DNA from 2 places in the Microbacterium paludicola genome. Region 1 is predicted to be linked to the other one. Evidence: predicted binding sites of a transcription regulator. Region 1 holds the regulator's gene; the other holds the start of a gene.
The links. The regulator HrcA, encoded in region 1, represses chaperone genes, less so after heat shock. The targets are predictions, from matches to a motif close to TTNGCACTCGNNNNNNNCGAGTGCNAA.

Region 1 (4,795 bases):
GCACCGGCGCCTGCGGGGCGATGTCCTTGATGGCGAACACGCGCTCGGTCTCGGCGACGATCTCGCCGGGGATGTCTCCCTGCAGGATGCGGGTGAAGATCGAGGGTTCAGCCATGTCGTCCAGTCTATGCGCGGGGCCCGAGCGGGTCTCCGCCTTCACCAGCGGCCGAGGCGCGCGTTGACGAGCGCGAGAGCGGCGGGCCCCGCGGTCGATGTGCGCAGCACCGTGTCACCCAGGCGCACACGGGTCGCGCCGGCCTCCTCGAGACGGGCGAGCTCCTCGGGCGTGATGCCGCCCTCCGGGCCCACGACGAGCAGGATGGACCCCGCGTCCGCAAGGTCGACCGCGCTCAGCCGCACTTCCGCCGTCGGCTCGAGCACGAGGATGCGGTCGCCCCGCGCGGCGAGAGCGGCCGTCGTGGCGATCGGCGTGACCTCGGGAAGCCAGGCGCGGTGCGCCTGCTTCGCGGCCTCGCGCACGATGGTCGCCCAGCGGGTGCGGCCCTTCTCGGCCTTCGGCCCCTCCCAGCGCGAGACGGAGCGCGACGCCTGCCACGGCACGATCTCGTCGACACCCAGCTCGGTCGCCGCCTGCACCGCGAGCTCGTCGCGATCGCCCTTCGCCAGCGCCTGGGCCAGCGCGATGCGCGGGCTCGGGGCGTCCTCGTCACGGCGCGCGACGATCCGGACGACCACCTCGCGCGGGGCGACGCTCTCGCACTCGCCCTCCAGCCAGGCTCCGCGGCCGTCGGTCACGGTGACCGCCTCGCCCACGCGCACGCGGCGCACGGCGGCGGCATGGTGGGCCTCCGCTCCCGTGAGCGTCAGCGTGTCGCCGGGCGCGACGGCGCCGGCCGTCTCGTCGATGAAGTGAAGGGCCACGGCGGATCAGCCCTGCCGGAAGCGGTCGCGCAGCTTCGAGAACAGGCCCTGATGGAACTCCGCCAGTCGCGGCGCTGGCGCCTTTGTGCGCTTCGCGAGCTCCTCGACCAGCGCGCGCTCCTTGGCGTCGAGCCGCGTCGGGGTGACCACGTGCACGCCGACCCGCAGGTCGCCGCGCTGGCCCGAACGCAGCCCGGTGATGCCGCGGTCCTTGATGGTCAGCACGTCGCCGCCCTGCACGCCGGGGCGCAGTTCGAGGTCGACGGGCCCGTCGAGCGCCTCGATCGTCGTGGTCGAGCCCAGGATCGCGTCGGTCATCGAGACCTCGAGCGTCGCGAGCAGGTCGTCGCCGTCGCGGCTGAACACCGGGTGCGGCGTGACCTGCACCTCGATGTAGAGGTCGCCGTTCGGGCCGCCCGCGGGGCCGACCTCGCCCGAGCCGGGCAGCTGCAGCCGCAGGCCCGACTCGACGCCGGCGGGGATGTCGACCGACACGGTGCGACGCGAACGCACGCGGCCCTGACCGCCGCACGTCGGGCACGGGTGCGGGATCGTCGTGCCGTACCCCTGGCAGGCACCGCAGGGCTGGGAGGTGACGACGTTGCCGAGAAGGCTGCGCACCTGGCGCTGCACGTGACCGGAGCCGCCGCAGATCTCGCAGCGCTCGGGGCCGGTGCCGGGCTGGCAGCACGAGCCGTTGCACGTCTCGCACAGCACTGCCGTGTCGACCTCGAGGTCGCGGTGGGCGCCGAAGACGACGTCGCCGAGCTCGAGCGTGACGCGCACGAGCGCATCCTGGCCCCGCTCACGGCGGGAGCGCGGGCGACCACCGCGGCCGCCGCCTCCCGCGCCGAAGAAGGTCTCGAAGATGTCGCTGAAGCCGCCGAAGCCGCCCGCCCCGCCGAACATGCTGTCGTCGCCGCCCATGTCGTAGCGGCGACGCTTCTCGTCATCGCTCAGCACCTCGTAGGCGTGGGTGACGAGCTTGAACTTCTCGGCCGCGTCCTCGCTGGGATTCACGTCGGGGTGAAGCTGGCGCGCCAGCTTGCGATAGGCCTTCTTGATCTCGTCGGAGCTCGCCTCGCGCGACACTCCGAGCACCTCGTAGTGGTCAGCCACAGTCCGCCTCTCGGGGGTCGCGCACCCGCGCGGCCCCGCACTTTCGATGGATCGCGCTCGGGCGATCCCGGTTGATCGATGCCGCTTACCGGCGGTTCTCGTCCTCGTCGAGCAGCCTGGTGAGGTACCGCGCCACGGCGCGAGCCGCCGCCAGGTTGCTCGGGTAGTCCATCCGCGTGGGGCCCATCAGCCCCACGCGTGCCCGGCCGACGCCGGCGTCGTAGTCGCTGGTGATGACGGAGGCCTCCGTCAGCCCGAACGCGTCGTTCTCGCGTCCGATGCTGGCCGAGAGACCCTTCTCATCCGCCGCCATCTCCGACATCAGCCGCAGCAGGGTCACCTGCTCCTCGATCGCCTGGAGGAGCGGATGGATGCTGCCGCGGAAGTCCTGCTCGCGCTTGGCGAGCGTCGCCGCGCCGGCCATCACGAGGCGGTCCTGCCGGAACTCGTCGAGCTCCTCCCCGGCGACGGCGGCGATCGTGAGGAGCGCCTCGTCGAGCCGCGCGCGGTCGGCGGGCGCGGATGCGCGCAGCTCCTCGATCCGCTCGGAACCGGATCGCACCGAGCGTCCGGTGATGAGCGAAGCGAGCTGCGCGCGAAGCAGGGCCACATCCTGCTCGTCGACGCCGCTCGGGGTCGCCGTCAGCCGCTGCGACACGCGTCCCGTGTCGGTCACGATGATGACGAGCATCCGGAACTCGTCCAACCGCACGAGTTCGACGTGGGTCACGTTCGCCGAGGCGAACGACGGGTACTGGACGAGCGCGACCTGGCCGGTGAGCTGCGTGAGCAGGCGCACGGTGCGGGCCAGCAGGTCATCGAGGTCGGCCGGATCCTGCAGGAAGGTCGAGATCGCCGCGCGCTGCGCCGTGGAGAGCGGTCGCAGCTCGGCGAGGTGGTCGACGAAGACCCGGTAGCCCTTGTCGGTGGGCACCCGGCCGGACGAGGTGTGCGGAGCGGTGATCAGCTCCTCGTCCTCGAGCAGCGCCATGTCGTTGCGGATGGTCGCGGCCGACACCCCGAAGGCGTGGCGTTCGACGATCGACTTGCTGCCGACAGGTTCGTGCGTGTCGACGTAGTCCTGCACGATCGCGCGCAGGACCTGCAGTCCGCGGTCCGTGACCATGGGCACCTCCCCGTCGCGCTTGGCACTCACTCGTTCTGAGTGCCAATTCTAGCGAGGTTCGGCGTCGCGTCGCTGAGCAGGCGAGGCGAGTCGAAACGGCCTGGACTGCCCGGATCAGCAGTCGCCCAGACATTGCGCGTTTCGACTCCCTCGCTTCGCTCGGTCGCTCAACGACCGGAGGGTGCCATCACTCCGTTCCCTCGCTTCGCTCGGTCGCTCAACGACCGGAGGGTGCCATCACTCCGTGAGCGCGCGCACGACGGCGTCGGCGAGGAGACGCCCGCGCAGGGTGAGCACAACGCGCCCGCGGATGGCCGCCGCGCCATCCACGAGACCGTCGGCCACGAGTCCGGCGACATTGCGCCGGGCGTCGGCTCCGAGGGACTCGACAGCGAGCCCCTCGCGGATCCGGCTCTCGAGCAGCACACGCTCGAGCGCGCGGGCATCGGCGTCCGGTGTCTCGCGTCCGGCCGCGGGCGACTCGCCGAGCGCCAGGCGCTGGGCGTACGCGGCGGGATGCTTCACGTTCCACCAGCGCAGGCCGCCCACGTGGCTGTGCGCGCCCGGGCCGAACCCCCACCAGTCGGAGCTGCGCCAGTACGCGAGGTTGTGCCGCGAGCGGTGGCGCTCGCCGCGCGCCCAGTTGCTGACCTCGTACCACTCGAAGCCCGCGGCGCCCAGCTTCGCGTCGGCCAGCTCGTACATGTCGGCCTGCAGATCGTCGTCCGGCGCGGGCACCTCACCGCGCTTGATCTGGCGGGCGAGCTTCGTGCCGTCCTCGATGATCAGCGCGTAGGCCGAGATGTGGTCGGACTCGAGCGCGAGGGCGGCGTCCAGCGAGGCCTCCCAGTCGGCGAGGGTCTCCCCCGGCGCGCCGTAGATGAGGTCGACGCTGACGTCCAGCCCCGCGTCCCGCGCGTCGTCCACCGCCGTGCGCACGTTCGACGGCGTGTGCGTGCGATCGAGCGCCGCGAGCACATGCGGCACCGACGACTGCATCCCGATCGACATGCGGTTCACACCGGATGCCGCGAGCTCGCGCACGACGGCGGGTGTCACCGTGTCGGGGTTCGCCTCCACCGTGACCTCGGCGCCGTCCGCGAGGCCGAACGCGTCGCGCACGCCGTCGAGCATCCGCCCCAGATCGCCCGCGGGCAGCAGGGTCGGCGTGCCGCCGCCGAAGAACACGGTGCGCGCCGGGCGCAGCGCGCCCGCGTCCGCCAGCACCTCGCGGCCGAGCGCGATCTCGCGCAGCAGCGTGTCGGCGTACTCGTCCTGGCGCGCCCCGCGCAGCTCGCTCGACGTGTACGTGTTGAAGTCGCAGTAACCGCAGCGCACGCGGCAGAACGGCACGTGCAGATACACGCCGAAGTCGACATCCGGATCGATCAGGATCCCGTCGGGCAGGCGTCCGTCGGCCGGGGCCGGATCGCCGAGGGGCAGCGGGCCGGCCATCAGCGGCCCGTCACGAACCCGGCGTGGCGAACAGCGGGGAGATCGCGCGCAGGTACCCGGCGAACAGCGCCCGGCGGCGACGGCGCACGAAGCCCTTGAACATCCGGTACAGCAGCCCCACGCCGCGGTCGAACGCCTTCACTGTGCACCACACCTCATCGTTGTCGCGCCACTCGACCATAAACGACTCCTCGCCGCTGACCATCGACCCGC
Region 2 (4,795 bases), on a different contig from region 1:
CCACCGCTTGCTGAGCGAGCTTGCGAGCCGAAGCGACCGACCCCAAGCCGCCCGCCCGTGCGAGCCGTCATCTCGACTCGCAAGCTCGCTCGATAACCGGGGTTGTGTGCGCGCAAAGGTGCGGCGAACGCACCGAACGACGGCGCGAAAGGTGCACACGCCGCACCTCTACCCCCACCGGTTGCTGAGCGAGCTTGCGAGCCGAAGCGACCGACCCCAAGCCGCCCGCCCGTGCGAGCCGGTCATCTCGACTCGCTCCGCTCGCTCGATAACCAGGGTCGTGCGCGCAAAAGTGCGGCGAACGCGTCGAACGCGGCGCGTTGAGCTGCACACGCCGCACCTGTACCCCCACCGGTTGCTGAGCGAGCGCCAGCGAGCCGAAGCGACCCGCCCCAAGCCATCCATCCGTGCGAGCCGGTCATCTCGACTCGCAGGCTCGCTCGATAACCGCGGTTGGGTGGAGCGCTGTGCCCCCCACCGGTTGCTGAGCGAGCTTGCGAGCCGAAGCGACCGACCCCAACCCGCCCGCCCGTGCGAGCCGTCATCTCGACTCGCTCCGCTCGCTCGATAACCGGGGTTGGGCAAACGCTTGTACCCCTGTGCGAACGACGTGAGCGTGGAGCGAAGCGACCCCGCAGCGCGAAGCGCTGCCGCAACGGAGCGCCAGCGACGGTGCCTCGCTCGCCGAGCGGCGGCGCGGAGCGTCGCCCGAGCGCGTGCGAGCCGCTTCTTAAAAGAAACTCAGGAACCCGTCCACCACCAGCTCGCGCACACGGGGGAGCAGCTCCGCGCGGAGCGCGGGGCCGTCTGCCTCGAGGAGGTCGGCGATCGCCGCGATGAGAGGGCCCACAGCGAGGTCGCCATCGCACGCGCCGACGAGGGCGGCGAGACCGGGGTCGGCCTGGATGGCGCGGCCGAAGCCGGCTCCCTGGCGCAGCTCGATGACCTGCGGGTCTCCGATGCCCGGCAGGTGGTGCCTCGCCTCGGTGACGTCGGCGGCGGTGCGCAGCGTCGCGGCGGCGAGCGCGTCGTCGTCCATCCGCGCGAGCCGGTCGTGCGCCTCCAGCGCCTGCGCGAGGTGCGCGCCGAGCCCGCCCTCCGACGGGATGGGCTGCGACACGCGCTGGTACCGGGCGAGCGTGGGAGCGCCCTCAGGGCGCCGCAGCAGCACGTAGCCGAAGCCCACCGAGGTCACGCCCCGTTCGGCGAAGTCGTCGAGCCATGCGCCGAGCAGCTCGTCGTGGCGAGGCGATCCGGGAGCGGTGCCGCCGTCGCGGATCCACATCTCGGCGTACTGGATGGGGTCCAGCTGCTCGCGTTCGATGATCCACGCGTCGAGCGGCACGGGCGAGGATGCCACCCACTCGCGCACCCGGTCGAGGCCGTCGACGCCGCCGCGGGTCTCCCAGTTGCCGAGCAGCTGCGCGACGCCGCCGGGCGCGAGGTGCGTGCCGACGCCGCGGACGACCTGCTCGACGAGCGCGTCGCCGACCATCCCGCCGTCGCGGTACTCGTAGCCGGGAACTCCCTGCGCGCGCGGCGTGATGACGAACGGCGGGTTGGTGACGATCCGGTCGAAGGTCTCTCCCGCCACGGGCTCGAACAGGCTGCCGAGCCGGGTCTCGATCCCCTCGTCGCGGTTGAGCAGGGCGTTCAGGCGGGTGAAGGCGAGGGCGCGCTCCGACAGGTCGGTGGCGACGACGGATCCGGCGTATCTCCGCGCGCGCAGGGCCTGGATGCCGCATCCGGTGCCGAGGTCGAGCACGCAGCCCGCCGGTGTGGGCAGCTGGAGGCCGGCGAGGGTGAGCGAGGCGCCGCCGACGCCGAGCACGTGATCCTCGGCGAGGGCGCCGCCGCCCGTGGCGATCTCGTCCAGGTCGCTCGCCAGCCACCATTCGCCCGTGCCCTCGGTGTCGAGGTACGACTGGGGCCGGATGATCGCGCGCGGGACGACCTCCTCCCCGACCTCGGCAAGACCGAGCCGCTCGAGCCCGTCGGCGCCGAGCGTCGGCAGGGCGGCGTCGACGGCCGCGCGCGGCTGGGCGACGCCGAGCACGAGCAGCCGCCCGAGGGTGGCCAGCGCATCCCGTCGTTCGCCGAGGCCGCGGAGGGCTGGCACGCGCAGCCCGCGCCCGATCGCGTCGTCGGCCTCGACGCCCCACGCGGCGCGCAGCGCCTCGGAGCGGAAACGTGCGGCCTGCAGGTCGGCGGCGAGCGCGGCGCAGAGCGCGGCATCGGGGTGGGGCATCACGCCTCCATTCTCGGCGACTTCTTAATCTCCTCTCAGCCACACTTCTGGCACTCTCACCCCGAGAGTGCTAATTCATATATCGAGTCCTCAAGACTCCAGGTCTGAAGCGCCACGAACAGACAGAGGAGGATCACCATGGCGATGTTCTTCGACCCGTTCCGTGAGTTCGACCGCATGGCCGAGCAGCTGTTCGACCGTCAGGGTCCGCGGCTGATGCCGATGGACCTCTACCGCGACGGCGACCACTACGTGCTGAGCGCCGACCTTCCGGGCATCGATCCGGGCAGCGTCGACATCGACGTGGACGGCCAGCTGCTGACGATCCGCGCCGAGCGCACCGCTCGCAGCGCCGAGGGAGTGAAGTGGATCACCCGCGAGCGCTCGACCGGCTCGTTCCTGCGCCAGCTCAACCTCGGTCAGGGGATCGACACGGCCGGCATCTCGGCGACGTACGACAACGGCGTGCTGAGCGTGCTCATCCCCATCAGCGAGAAGGCGAAGCCGCGCAAGATCGAGGTGCAGCGCTCGGTCGGCGGCGCCCAGGAGGTCACGCCCGAGCTGACCGCCTGACGCATTCACGCACGACACAGGGACCCGGATCCGTCCGGGTCCCCTTCTGTGTACGGGCGTTTCGGGGCGTTTCGACTCGCTCGTTCCTCGCTCGCTCAACGACCGGAAGAGGGTTCAACCCATCCTGTTCGTTGAGCGACGAGCGTCAGCGAGGAGTCGAAACGCGCCGGATCACGCGTCGCGGCGCACGCCCTCCGAGGGAACGACCGTGAAGGCGTGCGGGGCCGCATAGCCGCGGTCGGCGAAGGCGCGGGCAGCGGCGTCGGCGACCGCGTGCACCGCATCCGCCTCCACGAGCGCGACCGCCGAGCCGCCGAAGCCGCCGCCGGTCATGCGCGCGCCGATGGCACCCGCCGCGAGCGCCGCGTCGACCGCGGTGTCGAGCTCGGGCACCGAGATCTCGAAGTCGTCGCGCATCGACGCATGGGACGCCACGAGCAGGTCGCCGATCGCGCGCGGCCCGCCGGAGGCGAGGGCGTCGACCGTGTCGAGCACCCGCTGGTTCTCGGTCACGATGTGACGCACGCGGCGGAAGGTGACGTCGTCCAGGATGTCGCGCGCGCGATCCAGATCCGCCTCCGTCAGGTCGCGCAGGGACGGCACCCCGAGGGCCGCCGCTCCGCGCTCGCAGGCGGCGCGGCGATCGCGGTAGCCGCCGCTTGCGTGCGCGTGCTCGACCTTCGTGTCGATCGCGAGTAGCATCAGCCCCTCGCGCTCGAGCCCGAGGTCGACCGAGCGCGTCTCGAGCGTGCGGCAGTCAAGGAAGGTCGCGGCGTCGGCCCGTCCGAGGATCGACGAGACCTGGTCCATGATCCCCGTCGGCGCCCCCACGGCCTCGTTCTCGGCGCGACGGCCCACCTTCGCCATGTCCAGCGGCGACAGGCCGAGCTGCCAGAGGTCGTTGAGGGCGGCCGCGACGGAGCCCTCGATGGCGGCGGAGGACGACAGACCCGCCCCCACCGGAACGTTCGAGGCGATGGCGATGTCCACGCCGGGCACGTCCGCCGCCGATCGGCCGGATGCCGCCAGCGCCGCCCAGGCGACGCCGAGCGGATATGCCGCCCACTCGGGCACCGTGCCACTCGCCACGGCGGCGCCGGGCGTCCGGGAGAACAGCGTCTCGAGCTCGGCGAGCGCGACCTCGACGGGGTCGGGCGAGAACGTCGAGACGACGCGGATCGCCAGGTCGGCATGCATTCCGGCGGCCGCATACGTGCGGTGCTGGATCGCGAACGGCAGCACGAAGCCCTCGTTGTAGTCGGTGTGCTCGCCGATGAGGTTCGCGCGCCCGGCCGACGACCAGACCCCCTCGGCGCCGCGGCCGGTCAGGGTGGCGAACAGCGCCTCGGCGTCGTTCAGCGCGGTCACTCCGACCCGCTCCGCTGGTTCAGTGAATCCCATGCCGGATCCTCCGTGATCGTGGCGAGGGCCTCGCGCAGTCTGTCCGCCGACTGCTCCGGCGGGATGTCGCCGATCCAGGCGCCCATGGCGGCCTCGGATCCGGCGAGGAACTTGAGCTTGTCCGCCCCGCGGCGCGGCGACGTCAGCTGCAGGTGGAGACGAGCGGTGTCGCGCCCGATCTCGACGGGGGCCTGGTGCCAGGCGGCGATGTACGGCGTGCCGCCGGCGAACGCGATGTTCGAGTCGGTGCGGTACATCGCGTCGACCCCGCGCAGCAGGCGCAGGTAGAGGGGTGCGAGCTCGTCGCGCTCGGCCGTCGACAGCGCCGCGAAGTCGGGCACGTGCCGGCGCGGCGCCATGTGCACCTCGATCGGCCAGCGCGCGGCGAACGGCACGTAGGCGATCCAGTGCTCGCCCTCGAGCAGCACCCGCGGGCCCGCCGACTCGAACTCGATGATGCACTCGAACAGGTCGGCGCCCTCCCGCTCGATCGACGCCAGCAGGGTCTGCGTGCGCGGCGTCACATACGGGTAGGCGTAGATCTGGCCGTGCGGGTGCTGCAGGGTGACGCCG

Region 2: ABD161_RS01215 (Hsp20/alpha crystallin family protein) is a predicted target of HrcA. The motif match lies at 2,296-2,322, and genes of this name have one in related genera.

Annotation. Positions count from the first base shown of each region.
Region 1 covers NZ_BAAANG010000019.1:83,644-88,438, reverse strand. Annotated here, with positions in the region: gene ABD161_RS10050 (HIT domain-containing protein) at 1-115, opposite strand, end outside; gene ABD161_RS10045 (16S rRNA (uracil(1498)-N(3))-methyltransferase) at 157-882, opposite strand; gene dnaJ (molecular chaperone DnaJ) at 889-2,001, opposite strand; gene hrcA (heat-inducible transcriptional repressor HrcA) at 2,087-3,127, opposite strand; gene hemW (radical SAM family heme chaperone HemW) at 3,365-4,582, opposite strand; gene ABD161_RS10025 (DUF1990 domain-containing protein) at 4,593-4,795, opposite strand, start outside.
Region 2 covers NZ_BAAANG010000001.1:241,851-246,645, reverse strand. Annotated here, with positions in the region: gene ABD161_RS01220 (DUF7059 domain-containing protein) at 731-2,248, opposite strand; gene ABD161_RS01215 (Hsp20/alpha crystallin family protein) at 2,387-2,821, shown strand; gene galK (galactokinase) at 2,993-4,222, opposite strand; gene galT (galactose-1-phosphate uridylyltransferase) at 4,186-4,795, opposite strand, start outside.